DNA from 3 places in the Pseudomonas salmasensis genome. Region 2 is predicted to be linked to each of the others. Evidence: predicted binding sites of a transcription regulator. Region 2 holds the regulator's gene; each other region holds the start of a gene.
What was found. Region 2 encodes FliA, which starts transcription of late flagellar genes. Its sites were predicted from a motif close to CTAAAGTTTNNNNNNNNNNNGCCGNTAA; they were not measured.

Region 1 (4,704 bases), 1.4 Mb from region 2:
GCCTGGCGATTGCGGCGGTGCTGGCGTGCATGCTGTTTGCGGCGCTGTCCGGCTCGTCACCCGCCACGGTGGCGGCGGTGGGCTCGATTGCCGTGGCGGGCATGGTGCGTTCCGGTTACCCCAAGGAATTTGGTGCGGGCATCATCTGCAACGCCGGGACCTTGGGCATCCTGATCCCGCCGTCGATCGTGATGGTGGTGTATTCGGCGGCGACCGAAACCTCGGTGGGCAAGCTGTTTATGGCCGGGGTGATTCCAGGCTTGTTACTGGGCCTGATGTTGATGATTGCGATCTACATCGTCGCCCGCATCAAGAAGCTGCCGGCGCAACCCCGGGCGACGTTCCGTGAGTGGCTGGGCTGTGCACGCAGGGCGTTCTGGGGGCTGTTGCTGCTGGTGATCATCCTTGGGGGCATTTACAGCGGCATGTTCACCCCGACCGAAGCGGCGGCGGTGGCGGCGGTGTATTCGGCGTTTGTCGCGCTGTTCGTCTACAAGGACATGAAGCTGCGCGACTGCCCCAAAGTGCTGCTGGAATCCGGGCGGTTGTCGATCATGCTGATGTTTATCATCGCCAACGCCATGTTGTTTGCCCACGTGCTGACCACCGAGCAGATCCCCCAGCAAATTACTGCCTGGGTGATCTCCGAAGGGCTGACGCCGATTGGCTTTTTGATCATGGTCAACGTGGTGTTGCTGATTGCCGGCAGCTTTATGGAGCCTTCGGCCATTGTGCTGATCCTGGCGCCGATCTTTTTCCCGATTGCGATGAAGCTCGGGATTGACCCGATTCATCTGGGGATCGTGATGGTGGTGAACATGGAAATCGGCCTAGTGCACCCACCGGTGGGGCTGAACCTGTTCGTGACCTCGGCGGTGACGGGGCTGACCCTGGGGCAGACTATTCGCGCCGCGATGCCGTGGCTGATGATTCTGTTGGTGTTCCTGATCATGGTCACCTACCTGCCGTTCATTTCCCTCGCGTTGCCGCAGTGGCTGGGGATGTGAGGCCGCTGGACGGTGGGAGAGGGCAGCCCTCCCACCGTTGAGGGGCGTCAGACCTTGAACTGACGCAAAAGCCCATCCAGCTGTTCACTCAAGCCACGCAACTGCGCACTCGCCACGCTCGATTGCTCCGCCGCCAGCGCGGTGCTGTGGGACAGCCCGGCGGCTTGGGTGACGTTCTGGTTGATGTCTTCCACCACATGGGCCTGTTGCAGGGTGGCGCTGGCAATCGAGGCGTTCAGGCCGTTGAGGTTGTGCAGCGCCTGGCCGATGGCGGTGAGGCTTGCGCCCGCCTGGCCGGCTTGTTCAATAGTCAGTTGCGAGGCGCTGTGGCTGTCGCTGATCACCTTGACCGCCGCTTCCGAGTGGCCTTGCAGGCGCTCGATCATTACCTGGATCTCGGCGGTGGATTTCTGCGTGCGCTGGGCCAGCAGGCGCACCTCATCGGCGACCACCGCAAACCCACGGCCTTGCTCACCGGCGCGGGCGGCTTCGATGGCGGCGTTGAGGGCGAGCAGGTTGGTCTGGTCGGCGATGGAGCGGATCACTTCCAATACGCCGCCGATCTGCGTGCTTTCGCTGGAGAGCGTGCGGATCACCTCAACAGCCTGGCTGATGGTGGTGGAGAGCTGGTCGATCTGCTGCAAGCTGCCGTCGATATTGACCTGGCCTTGCTGTGCCTGGGCCTGGGCATCGCGCATTTCGCTGGCGGCGTGCTCGGCATTCTTGGCCACGTCTTGCACGCCGTAGGTGACTTCGTTGATGGCGGTGGCCACCAGTTCCATCTGCTGCGACTGCTGCTGGCTGCGGTCATGGGCCTGGCTGGCGTTGTGGCCCAGCTCGGTGGACGACTGGCCCAGGGCGTTCGCGCACACCTGCAACTGGCCGACCACCTGGCGCAGCTTGGCGGTGAAGCTGTTGAAGTGCTGGGCCAGTTGCGTTAATTCGTCACGGCCGTGGGTGTCGAGGCTGTGGGTCAGGTCGCTTTCGCCGCTGGCGATATTGCCCATGGCATTCACCGCCGCCTGCAACGGCTGCACGATGCTGCGGGCAATCAGCACCACCAGCACGGCCATCATCAACGCAATGCCCAGGCCAATGGCCGAGGCTTTCCACACCTGGCCCCTGAATTCGGCCTGCACATCGTCCACGTAGACGCCGGAGCCGATAATCCAGCCCCAGGGTTCGAACAGTTGGATGTACGAGGTTTTCTCTACCGGCGCTTCGGCGCCGGGCTTCGGCCAGCGGTAGTTGACGATGCCGGCGCCCTTGGCCTTGGCCAGGCTCACGAATTCGTTGAACACGGCAAAACCGTCCGGGTCGCGAATCGCCGAAAGGTTCTGGCCGTCGAGCTTGGGGTTGGCCGCGTGCATGATCATCACGGGGGTGAGGTCGTTGATCCAGAAGTAATCATCGTGGTCATAACGCAGGCCGCGCACCGCGCTCAAGGCCTGTTGTTGCGCGGCGTCGCGGGTCAGTACACCGGTTTTCTCCAGGTTCTGGTAATAGCTGAGTACGCCACTGGCGGTCTGTACCACATGCTGGGTTTGCTGGCGCTTGGCCTGGTAGAGGTCGCCGTGGATCTGGTTGAGCATCAACAGCCCCAAGGCCAGCAGCATCAACACGGCGACTATCAGGATCAGCCAAAGGCGGCGGCTGATCGACATGCTGCGCAAACTGTTCATCGTCCTGTCACTCCCTGCTCTTTATAATTGTGGTGCTGCTTCGAGATTTCCGGCGTGTCTGATAGGCTTTCGGCCCGGAATCGAAAAACCTGAGTACTGCCTGATTTTTCACGGATTTTTTGCAGACCGGCGTTGAGAATCAACCGCGGGCGCTTGTGTGCGCTCGTCGTCAGTGAACTTAAAAAAGACTAAGAGGCATGCCACGCGCATGACCTTTGGAGACAGCATGGATTTTTGGACCGCCATACAGGCATTGATTCTCGGCATCGTCGAGGGGCTTACGGAGTTCTTGCCGATCTCCAGCACCGGCCACCAGATCATCGTCGCCGACCTGATCAATTTTGGCGGCGAGCGTTTCGAAGCCTTCAATATCATCATCCAGCTGGGCGCGATCCTGGCGGTAGTCTGGGAGTTTCGCCGCAAGATCTTTGACGTGGTCATCGGCCTGCCGACCCAGCCCCAAGCCCGGCGCTTCACGGTCAACCTGATCATTGCCGTATTGCCGGCGGTGGTACTCGGGGTGATCTTCGCCGACTTGATCAAGCACTACCTGTTCAACCCGATCACCGTGGCCACGGCGCTGGTGGTGGGGGGCGTGATCATGTTGTGGGCTGAACGCCGCCAACATGCGGTGCGGGCTGAGACCGTCGATGACATCACCTGGAAAGACGCCCTGAAGGTCGGCCTGGCTCAGTGCCTGGCCATGATCCCCGGCACCTCGCGCTCTGGTGCGACGATCATCGGCGGGCTGTTGTTCGGCCTGTCACGCAAGACCGCCACCGAGTTCTCGTTCTTTCTGGCGATGCCGACCATGGTCGGTGCGGCGGTGTACTCGGGCTATAAATACCGTGACCTGTTCCAGCCCGCAGACCTGCCGGTGTTCGCCATTGGCTTTGTCACCTCGTTCATCTTCGCGATGATCGCGGTCAAGGCCCTGCTCAAGTTCATCGCCAGCCACAGCTATGCGGCGTTTGCCTGGTACCGGATTGCCTTCGGCCTGGTGATCCTGGCGACCTGGCAATTCGGCTGGATCGACTGGACTGCGGTCAAGCCATGAGCATCCAGCATCCACGCCTGAAGGCGCTGATCTTTGTGCTGCTGTGTGCCGCGCCGCTGCTGGGCTCGGCCTTGCTGTGGTATCGCGGCGAAACGGTCATCCCATTGATGGCTTACGGCGTGGTCAGTGTGGTGGCGTTCTTCCTGTACTGGAGCGATAAGCGCAAAGCACAGACTGAAGGCTGGCGCACCCCGGAAAACATCCTGCATGCGGTGGAGCTGGCCGGCGGTTGGCCGGGGGCGTTGATCGGCCAGCAGGTGTTCCGGCACAAGACGCGCAAGGTGTCTTACCAGGTGCTGTTCTGGGTGATTGTGCTGTTGCACCAGGTGTTCTGGCTGGACCAGTTGTTCTTGGGCGGCACCTTGCTGTCAATCCTCTAGCCGCAAGCCAATCTGCGTGCGCTTGGGCAGCTTGCTCACCACTAACTGGTGGGAGCGCTGCAACAAGCCACGCAGTTCCTCAGCGCCCAAAGGGTAGGGCGTGTTCATGATGACCCACTGCGCCCTCGCCAGGTAAGGCGCCGGGTGAATGCCCGGCCGGTCGACGTGGCCCAGGAACAGCTCCTTGTCGACCTTGAAGGCCAGCGATTCACCGCGCAGGTTCTGCAAGGCGAACATCTTGTTGCCGGCAATCGAAAACACCCGCACGCCGCCCCATTTATAGTCTTCCCGTGCGCCTGGCAGGCTCAGGCAGAAACCTGCGACTTGTTCTTCTGTCATGCTCATAACAGCCGATCTCCACAGCCTTTGAAGCCTTCTTCCAGGTAGTCGATCCAGGCCCGGATGGCCGGCAGCACGCCGCGCCGGTGCGGGTAGACCGCCTGCAGCCAGCCGCCTGGCAATGACCACTCCGGTAGCAATTGCACCAGCCGGCCGCTGGCCAGTTCTTCTTCGCAGTACATCATCGGCAGTATCGTAAAGCCCACCCCCATGATGGCGCTGGCCTTGCGCACGATGAA
Region 2 (4,704 bases):
TCCACGCGCACGGTGGTCTCGGCTTCGCTGGCGGGCTTTTCCGCTGCTGCCGGCGACGCTGCACGCGCAGGGGCCGGGGCGGCGGCAGCTGCAGGCTTGGCAGCCGGCGCAGGTTTGGCTGCAACCGGTGCCGCAGTGGCAGCGGCTGGCGCTGCTACCTGAGCGGCAGCGGCCGGGGCCACTTCGCTGAACTTGCCTTTGCCGTGCAACTCGTCGAGCAGGGCTTCGAATTCGTGATCGGAGATCAACCCGTCACCGGCCGGCGCTGCGCTGGCCGCTGGCGCTGCGGCGGCAGTCGCCGCCACCTCGGGCAGGGCTTGGGCCACAAAGGTGCCTTTGCCATGCAGTTGGTCGAGCAGTGCCTCGAATTCGTCGTCGGTAATGTCGGTGCTGGCGTTGGCAGCGGGCGCTTCTGGCGCTGCGGCAGGCGGTGCCACGGCATCTGCTGCGAACTGGCCTTTGCCGTGCAACTGGTCGAGCAACGACTCGAACTCAGCGTCGGTAATGTCTTCACTGCTCGGCGTCGCGGCAGGCTGCACCGGCGATTCCGCTTGGGCCTTGACCGCGCTGAGGGAGTTGAGCAGTTGTTCGAACTCGCTGTCGGTCACGTCCGGCTCGGCTTGCGCCACCGGCTCCGGCGCGGCCTCGACCACCGGCGCAGCCGCGGTGTCGGCAGGTTCTGCCAGGCGCGCCAGGGCGGCCAGCAATTCCGGCGTTGCGGCAGTGATCGGTGCACGTTCACGCACTTGGCTGAACATGCCGTTGACCGCATCCAGTGCTTCGAGAATCACGTCCATCAGTTCCGAGTCGACGTGACGCTCACCCTTGCGCAGGATGTCGAACACGTTCTCGGCGATGTGACAGCACTCCACCAGCTCATGGAGCTGGAGGAAGCCGGCGCCCCCTTTTACAGTGTGAAAACCGCGAAAAATTGCATTGAGCAGGTTCGCATCATCCGGTCGGCTTTCCAGCTCGACCAGTTGTTCGGACAGTTGCTCTAGAATTTCGCCGGCCTCTACAAGGAAATCCTGAAGGATTTCTTCATCGGCGCCGAAGCTCATGTGGGTGCTCCTTAGAAGCCTAAACTGGATAACAGGTCATCTACGTCATCCTGACCTGACACAACGTCTTCACGTTTATCGGCATGAATCTGCGGACCTTCACCCTTGGCGAGATGTTTTTGTGGATCTTTTTCCGAGAGGATCGCTTCGCGGTCATGTTCGATGCCGGCAAAACGATCGACCTGGCCGGCCATCAGCACCAATTTGAGCAAGTTGCTTTCCACTTCGGTGACCAACTGGGTCACGCGCTTGATCACCTGGCCGGTAAGGTCCTGGTAATCCTGGGCCAGCAGGATGTCGTTGAGGTTGCTGGCCACCGTGCGGTTTTCCTGTTCGCTGCGTGACAGAAACCCGTCGACGCGACGCGCCAATTCACGAAACTCTTCAGCACCGACTTCACGGCGCATGAAGCGGCCCCAGTCCTGGCTCAAGGCCTGGGCTTCGGTGGCCATGCCGTTGACCAGGGGCGTGGCGTTTTCCACCAGGTCCATGGTGCGGTTGGCCGCCGCCTCGGTCAGCCTGACCACATAGGACAGGCGCTCGGTGGCATCGGTGATCTGGGAAATTTCTTCGGCCTGGGGCATGCGCGGGTCAATCTGGAAATTGACGATTGCGCTGTGCAGCTCGCGTGTGAGCTTGCCCACTTCCTGGTACAGGCCGCGGTCACGGGTCTGGTTAAGCTCATGGATCAACTGCACCGCATCGGCGAACTGGCCTTTTTCCAGGCTGTCGACCAACTGGTGAGCATGTTTTTTCAGGGTCGACTCAAAGTCGCCCTGTGACGTTTCGTTATGCTCCATAGCTCCCCCGCGATGGCATTAGCCGTGGATGCGTTCGAAGATTTTCTCGATCTTCTCTTTCAAGGCCAGTGCCGTGAATGGCTTGACCACGTAACCGTTGACCCCGGCTTGGGCGGCTTCGATGATCTGTTCACGCTTGGCTTCGGCGGTCACCATCAGCACAGGCAGGCTGCGCAGTTTTTCATCGGCGCGCACGTGGCGCAGCAGGTCGATACCGGTCATGCCCGGCATGTTCCAGTCGGTCACCAGAAAGTCGATGCTCCCGCTGTTGAGAATCGGAATGGCCGTCAGGCCGTCATCCGCCTCGACCGTGTTGGTGAACCCAAGGTCACGCAACAGGTTTTTAATGATCCGCCGCATCGTTGAGAAGTCATCAACGATGAGGATTTTCATGTTCTTGTCCAATTCGACCTCCAAGCAGTCTTAAACGCGCCCAGCACCTGGACGCGCCATTTCAATCAACAGGCGTTACACAAAAAGGACTGCCCAGGGCACCACGGTACTCACCCGCAAAACCCTGCGGTTTCACGGTAGCGTCTGCAGTGTCCCCACACTGCCTGTCAGCGCGCGCGCCACTCGGCCAATCGCCCCCGCAAGCGGGCTGCGCACTGGCTATGCAACTGGCTGACACGCGATTCGCTGACCCCCAGGACCTCACCGATTTCCTTGAGGTTCAGCTCTTCGTCGTAGTACAGCGCCAGCACCAGCCGCTCACGCTCCGGCAGATTGGCGATTGCATCGGCCAACGCGCCCTGGAAACGTTCGTCTTCCAGGTCGCGCGACGGCTCCGTATGCGCGCTCGCGCCGTCCTCGTGCAGCCCTTCGTGTTCGCCGTCCTGTAAAAGGTCGTCGAAACTGAACAGGCGGCTGCCCAAGGTATCGTTCAAAATCCCGTAGTAATCGTCGAGACTCAATTGGAGTTCGGCCGCAACTTCATGATCTTTAGCGTCACGACCGGTTTTTGCTTCAATTGCACGAATTGCATCACTGACCATGCGGGTATTGCGGTGTACCGAACGCGGCGCCCAATCGCCTTTACGCACTTCATCGAGCATCGCGCCACGGATACGGATACCCGCATACGTTTCGAAACTGGCGCCCTTGCTGGCGTCGTATTTGGTTGAGACTTCAAGCAGGCCGATCATGCCGGCCTGGATCAAGTCTTCAACCTGCACACTCGCGGGCAGGCGCGCCAACAGGTGATAGGCAATGCGCTTGACCAGCGGCGCATAGCGCTCGATCAATTCGCCCTGGCTGTCACGTGCCGACTTTTTGTAAAGGTTGTAGCCGCTGGATGTCATAGCACCGGTCCTGCGCTCGTCTGATGCACCAATCGCTCGACGAAAAACTCCAGATGCCCGCGCGGGTTGGCAGGCAATGGCCAGGTATCGACCTTCTGGGCAATGGCCTTGAACGCCAGTGCGCATTTCGAACGAGGGAACGCTTCATAGACCGCACGCTGCTTTTGCACGGCCTTGCGCACACACTCGTCATAGGGAACTGCGCCGACGTATTGTAAAGCCACATCGAGGAAGCGATCCGTGACCTTGGTCAACTTGGCGAACAGGTTGCGCCCTTCCTGCGGGCTCTGGGCCATGTTGGCCAGCACGCGAAAGCGGTTCATGCCGTAGTCACGGTTAAGCAGTTTGATCAGTGCGTAGGCATCGGTGATCGAGGTGGGTTCGTCGCACACCACCAGCAGCACTTCTTGCGCTGCGCGCACAAAGCTGACCACGGATTCGCCGATGCCGGCGGCGGTGTCGATCACCAGCACGTCGAGGTTGTCACCAATGTCGCTGAACGCCTGGATCAAGCCGGCATGCTGCGCGGGACTCAGGTGCACCATGCTCTGGGTGCCCGAGGCCGCCGGCACGATGCGAATGCCTCCGGGGCCCTGGAGCAGCACGTCGCGCAGCTCACAGCGGCCCTCGATCACATCGGCCAGGGTATGTTTGGGTGTCAGCCCCAGCAGAACGTCCACGTTCGCCAAGCCCAGGTCAGCATCCAGCAGCATGACGCGACGGCCAAGCTCTGCCAGGGCCAGGGACAAATTCACTGACACGTTAGTTTTCCCGACGCCACCTTTGCCGCCGGTCACCGCGATCACCTGTACGGGATGCATGCTGCCCATTTTATTTCTTTACCTTGTCTTGCTTAGACGCAGGCTACATGGCTTGGCCGCGTGAATCGCTTGCAGACCATCGATGTAGGTACATTTCACGGTGTTCATCCTGCCTCAACCCACCCGTTTAGCCGGGTGGTGGTAAAGGTCGGCGAACATATCGGCCATCGCTTCCTCGCTAGGCTCGTCTTGCATTTGCACACTCACGGCACGGCTGACCAACTGATGACGGCGCGGCAGATGCAGATCATCCGGGATCCGCGGCCCGTCGGTGAGGTAGGCAACCGGTAATTCATGGCTGATGGCCAAGCTCAATACCTCGCCCAGGCTCGCGGTTTCGTCGAGCTTGGTGAGGATGCAGCCGGCCAGGCCGCAACGCTTGTAACTGTGATAAGCAGCGGTAAGAACCTGTTTCTGGCTGGTGGTTGCAAGCACCAGGTAATTTTTTGACTTGATGCCACGCCCGGCCAGGCTTTCGAGCTGCATGCGCAGCGCCGGATCGCTGGCTTGCAGGCCGGCGGTGTCGATCAACACCACGCGCTTGCGCAGCAACGGCTCGAGGGCATTGGCCAGGGACTGGCCCGGGTCGACATGGGTCACCGGCACGTTGAGGATGCGGCCCAGGGTCTTGAGCTGCTCCTGGGCGCCGATGCGGTAGCTGTCCATGCTCACCAGCGCAATATTCTGTGCGCCGTACTTGAGCACATAACGGGCGGCCAGC
Region 3 (4,704 bases), 1.0 Mb from region 2:
GGCGCTTCGATGGTCGGCCTGGATGGCCGCCACCTAGGCCTGTCGCGCTCTTACAACCCAGGCACCGACTGGGAAAACAAGGACCAGGAAATCAACACCCTGTTCGCCGAGCTGCGCCAGCGCCTGGCCAACGACTGGAGCCTGCAGGTCAACGCCAACTATGCCGAACAGAACGCCTTGTTCTCCGGCTCCTACCAATCGCGTTGGACCAAAAGCACCTTGGCCCGCACGGTGTACCAAGCCAGCTACGATGAAAACCAGGCCGGGCTCGACGCCTTCGCCAGCGGCCCGTTCGAGGCGTTCGGCCGTACCCATGAACTGGTGGTGGGCGCCAGCAAGCGCATCTACGACATGACCACCCACAACTACAGCCCGTACGACCTCAACTGGCCGATCAACGCCGGCAAACCGAACTTCACCCGCACCAACAATGTGCGCGAAGTCACCACCCAGGACGGTTTTTACCTGACCAGTCGCCTGAGCCTGGCCGACCCGCTGAAGCTGATCCTCGGCGCTCGCCTGGACTGGTACGACTACGACAACCGTGATGCCGCCGGCGACTACAAAGTCACCCGCAACCTCACCCGCTACGCCGGCCTGATCTACGACCTGGACGACCAGCATTCGGTCTACGTGAGCTACAGCGACATCTTCACGCCGCAAAAAGAAAAGAGCACAGCCGGCAGCCCACTCAAGCCCATCGTCGGTAAAAACTATGAGGTTGGGGTTAAAGGCGAATATTTTGGTGGCACGCTCAATGCCAGCGTGGCGCTGTTCCGCATCGACCAGGAAAACCGCGCCGTGCCGGTGGTGGTGCCCAACTGCCCGCAGGCGTCCTGTGCCGAAGCCTCGGGCGAAATCCGCAGCCAGGGTATCGACTTCGAACTGCAAGGCGCCTTGACCGAAAATTGGCAGGTCGGCGGCGGCTATACCTATGCGCGCACCCACACCATCAAGGACGACGCCAACCCGCAGAAGGTCAACAAGCAGTTCGATACCGACATCCCGGAACATCTGTTCAAAGTGACCACACGCTACAACTTCCAGGGCCCGCTGGAAAAACTCCGAGTCGGCGGCAATATCTCCTGGCAGAGCCGCATGTACAACGACATCAAGCTCGCGGACGGCAGCAACTATCGGCTCCAGCAAGGCGGCTACGCCGTCACCGACTTGATGGCGGGCTATCGGGTCAATCAGCACCTGGACCTGCAGCTCAACGCCAACAACATCTTTGATCGCCACTACTACCAGTCCATCTCCAACTCAGTGACTTATGGCGGCGACTCCTATGGCAGCCCCCGCAACATGATGCTGACCGCAAAGTACAGCTTCTGAGGCTCACGGCAACCTCGGCTGCCCGCTCGGGCAGCCGTTCTTAAAGTCCCGCACCCGCGTGCCGATAACGCGTGGGTAACCGGCGACAATCCTGAACATCTGCTTGACTCCACAGCGGCGCGCCTGTGTGGCACACCGCGTGCTTGCTTGACCTCGACGCCCCCTCTCATGGAGTAAGAGTGAATGCCCGTCCGTTTTCTAGAGCACTATCGCAAGGCCGACCGCATCATGCTGGCATTGATCTGGCTGATGTTCCTGTTCTCCCTCGGCCTGGCGTTCTGGCACGACACCCTCATGCAGGCCGTGATCGTCGGGGGAGGCACCGGCGTGGTGCTCACGGCGCTGTACCGCGTCATCGGCGGCACCCGCGTGATGCGCTGTGCACTGGGCGCCGGCTTGATGGTGATGGCGGCGTTACACATCAACCAGGCGCACGGGGTGATCGAATCCCACTTCGGCATTTTCGCGCTGTTGGCGGTGCTGACCTTCTACCGTGACTGGCTGCCGATCCTGGTGGCGGCGCTGACCATCGCGGTGCATCACGTGGTGTTCCATGCCTTGCAGCATCAGGGCTTCCCGGTGTTTGTGATGGAGCATCACGGCGGCTGGACGATGGTCTTCGTCCACGCCTTTTATGTGGTGATGGAGACCGTCGCCCTGCTCTACCTCGCCGTCCACAGCCAGGCCGAAGCGGTGGAGAGCCAGGAAATGCTGGAGAAGATGCTCGCCGTCACCTCGCAGTTCACCGTGGAAACCGCCCACGGTGAAGGCAAGGCCCACGTGTCCCTCGCCAAGCGTTTCGACCACTTCCTGCAGCAACTCACCCACCTGATCGACGGCGTCGCCCGTGACTCCCATGGCCTGGGCCAGCTCGGCCAGGAACTGGCCAGCGCCAGCGGCACCCTGGAAAAAGGCGCCCGGCATCAACTGGCACAGATCGGCGAAATGACCGGCTCGATGCAGCGCATGGAAGACGCCATGGGCCACATTACGGTGCAGGTCGAACAGGCAGTGGAACACGCAGGCCAGGCCAGCCAGCAGATTGTGCGCGGCCAGGAAAGCGTCGGCCGCGCCCAGCATGAAATCAGCCAATTGGCTTCGCGCATCAACGGCACGGAGTCGACCGTAGAATCCCTGGCGGTGCAGGCAGAGCAAATCGGCTCGGTGCTGGAAGTGATCAGCAGCATCGCCAACCAGACCAACCTGCTGGCCCTCAACGCCGCCATCGAGGCCGCCCGCGCCGGCGAGCAAGGCCGTGGCTTTGCCGTGGTGGCCGATGAAGTGCGCAGCCTGGCCCAGCGCACCGCCCTCTCCACCCAGGAAATCAAGGGCATCATCGAGGGCCTGCAACACGGCAGCCGCCAAGCCGTCGAAGCCATGCACGCCAGCCGCGAAGGCGTAGAGCGCTGCGTGGCCGACAGCCAAGAGGCCGTGGACATGCTACGGGCGGTGGGCGAGGACATCGCGCATATCGACCAACTCAACGGCCACATTGTCACCACCACCCGCGAACAGACCTCGGCCAACCTGGAGATCGTCGAGCGCTTGCAATCGGTGCAAAGCATCGCCCAGAACACCGCCGACGACGTCGAGACACTCGCCCGCAGCAGCGAACGCCTGCCACCGATCGCGGTGCGGCTGGATGCGTTGGGGCGCAGGTTTCATCCTTGAGCGTGTGGGAAATGGGCAGGCCCGGATACGCTACACTCGTGGCCTGAACCACGAGCCACGGAGGCAACCATGAGCACAGCCGGTAAAGACAGACAGATCGACAATATCGAATTCAACGTAAGCGACATTGCCCGCAGCAAAGCTTTCTACGGCGCCGCATTCGGCTGGACGTTCGTCGACTACGGCCCCACCTACAGCGAGTTCAGCGATGGCCGGCTCACGGGCGGTTTCACCACCGGCGAGCCTGTGCGACCGGGCGGCCCCTTGGTTATCTTGTATGCAGATGATTTGGACAGTGTGCAGCAGCGGCTTCAACAGCTGGGCGCGGTGATTACGCGCCAGACGTTTTCGTTTCCAGGAGGCCGCAGGTTTCACTTCACCGATCCAGATGGGTATGAACTGGCGGTGTGGAGCGTTGCGCTGTGATCCAGCGCTTTAGCTGTATCGTTGAAGCGCGACAGCTCCGACGGAGAATAAATTGTGTTGAGGGAGTCTTTTCTAGATTCAAAGCTGTTGCAGCTTGCGCTGCAAGCGGGTCATTAGCCGATTGACGATCAGCTTGTGCGCCGGCCCCACCGGCAGCATGTAGAGGCGCCCAAAGGTGTTGTGGGTGATCACCGATGAAGTGATCGTAAGCACACGATCAGCAAGTGAAAGGCAAATCATCACATCCAGGTGCCGGTCACGCTCGGTCAGCACCAGCCTATCCGGCGCGCAGTCCTCCACCAGGAAAAAATCAAGCCGCTCACCCGCTTGCACCGTCACGCACCGATTGCCGGAGAACCCGCCGATGCGCTTTACGCCAAACCTTGAAGAAATCCCATCTCTGATCCGAAAGGCCAATTTTAACAGCGGTCCCGTTTCGGCGGTCATGATGTTCCAGGCATCCAGCGCGCTGATCTCAGTCGACAATGGCACCGACCTGCAATCGTAATAATTGAGTTCAGACGGTGCACCCAACGTGTGACTGACAGAGTGAGTCGCCAAGATTTTTTCGTCCATGATCAAAACCGGGATTGGCATCATAACGCTTCAAGCGAAATGTTGCGCTAAGCTAGGTAGGGTCTGTGGAATTCAAGCGGAGTACCCATTATGGAATACGACGAAAAACGGATTGAGGAAACCGTACTTGCCCTGCTGACCACCTTCAGCTTTGATAACGGCAACTCATGGAAAGGCCACGACTTTCAAATAATGAACCGGCTTCACGAGCAAGGTTTTATCAGTAATCCGGTGAACAAAAACAAGTCCATTTGGCTGACGCAGGAAGGCTTGGAACGGGGCCGGCAAATCGCCGATCGGTTATTTGCCGCAACCCCTGAGGCCAAGCGTTCATCCAATCCGGACACCTGAAGCGCTCGCGGGGCCAGAAGCCCGGCCACGGAGTGTTAAACCGCGCTTCATCCGTTTATCCTCAAGACTCCCCGACCTGCCAACCCGGAGCCGCCATGGACCTCGCCACCCTCGCCCTCTTCCTCCCCGCCTGCTTCGCCCTGAACATGGCCCCCGGCCCCAATAACCTGCTGTCGGTGAGTAACGCTACCCGCTACGGTTACCGCACCTCCTGCCTCGCCGGTCTCGGCCGCCTGCTGGCCTTCGCCGGCATGATCGCCCTCGCTTCCGCGGGGTTGGCGGTGGTGCTGCAAACTTCGGAGCTGTTGTTCTACGGGATCAAGATTCTCGGCGCGGCGTACCTGT

Region 1: the regulator FliA is predicted to act here: its motif matches at 2,756-2,783, upstream of HU731_RS01175 (methyl-accepting chemotaxis protein).
Region 3: the regulator FliA is predicted to act here: its motif matches at 1,376-1,403, upstream of HU731_RS02540 (methyl-accepting chemotaxis protein).

What each region holds. Positions count from the first base shown of each region.
Region 1 is NZ_CP077083.1:293,311-298,014, forward strand. It holds gene dctM (C4-dicarboxylate TRAP transporter large permease protein DctM) at 1-1,007, shown strand, start outside; gene HU731_RS01175 (methyl-accepting chemotaxis protein) at 1,055-2,689, opposite strand; gene HU731_RS01180 (undecaprenyl-diphosphate phosphatase) at 2,916-3,746, shown strand; gene HU731_RS01185 (DUF1294 domain-containing protein) at 3,743-4,126, shown strand; gene HU731_RS01190 (MmcQ/YjbR family DNA-binding protein) at 4,115-4,471, opposite strand; gene HU731_RS01195 (LysR substrate-binding domain-containing protein) at 4,468-4,704, opposite strand, start outside.
Region 2 is NZ_CP077083.1:1,651,169-1,655,872, forward strand. It holds gene HU731_RS07125 (chemotaxis protein CheA) at 1-1,061, opposite strand, end outside; gene HU731_RS07130 (protein phosphatase CheZ) at 1,073-1,861, opposite strand; gene HU731_RS07135 (chemotaxis response regulator CheY) at 1,880-2,254, opposite strand; gene fliA (RNA polymerase sigma factor FliA) at 2,422-3,162, opposite strand; gene fleN (flagellar synthesis regulator FleN) at 3,159-3,992, opposite strand; gene flhF (flagellar biosynthesis GTPase FlhF) at 4,098-4,704, opposite strand, start outside.
Region 3 is NZ_CP077083.1:618,869-623,572, forward strand. It holds gene HU731_RS02535 (TonB-dependent siderophore receptor) at 1-1,335, shown strand, start outside; gene HU731_RS02540 (methyl-accepting chemotaxis protein) at 1,519-3,006, shown strand; gene HU731_RS02545 (VOC family protein) at 3,076-3,432, shown strand; gene HU731_RS02550 (DUF2867 domain-containing protein) at 3,511-4,032, opposite strand; gene HU731_RS02555 (DUF6429 family protein) at 4,099-4,359, shown strand; gene HU731_RS02560 (LysE family translocator) at 4,455-4,704, shown strand, end outside.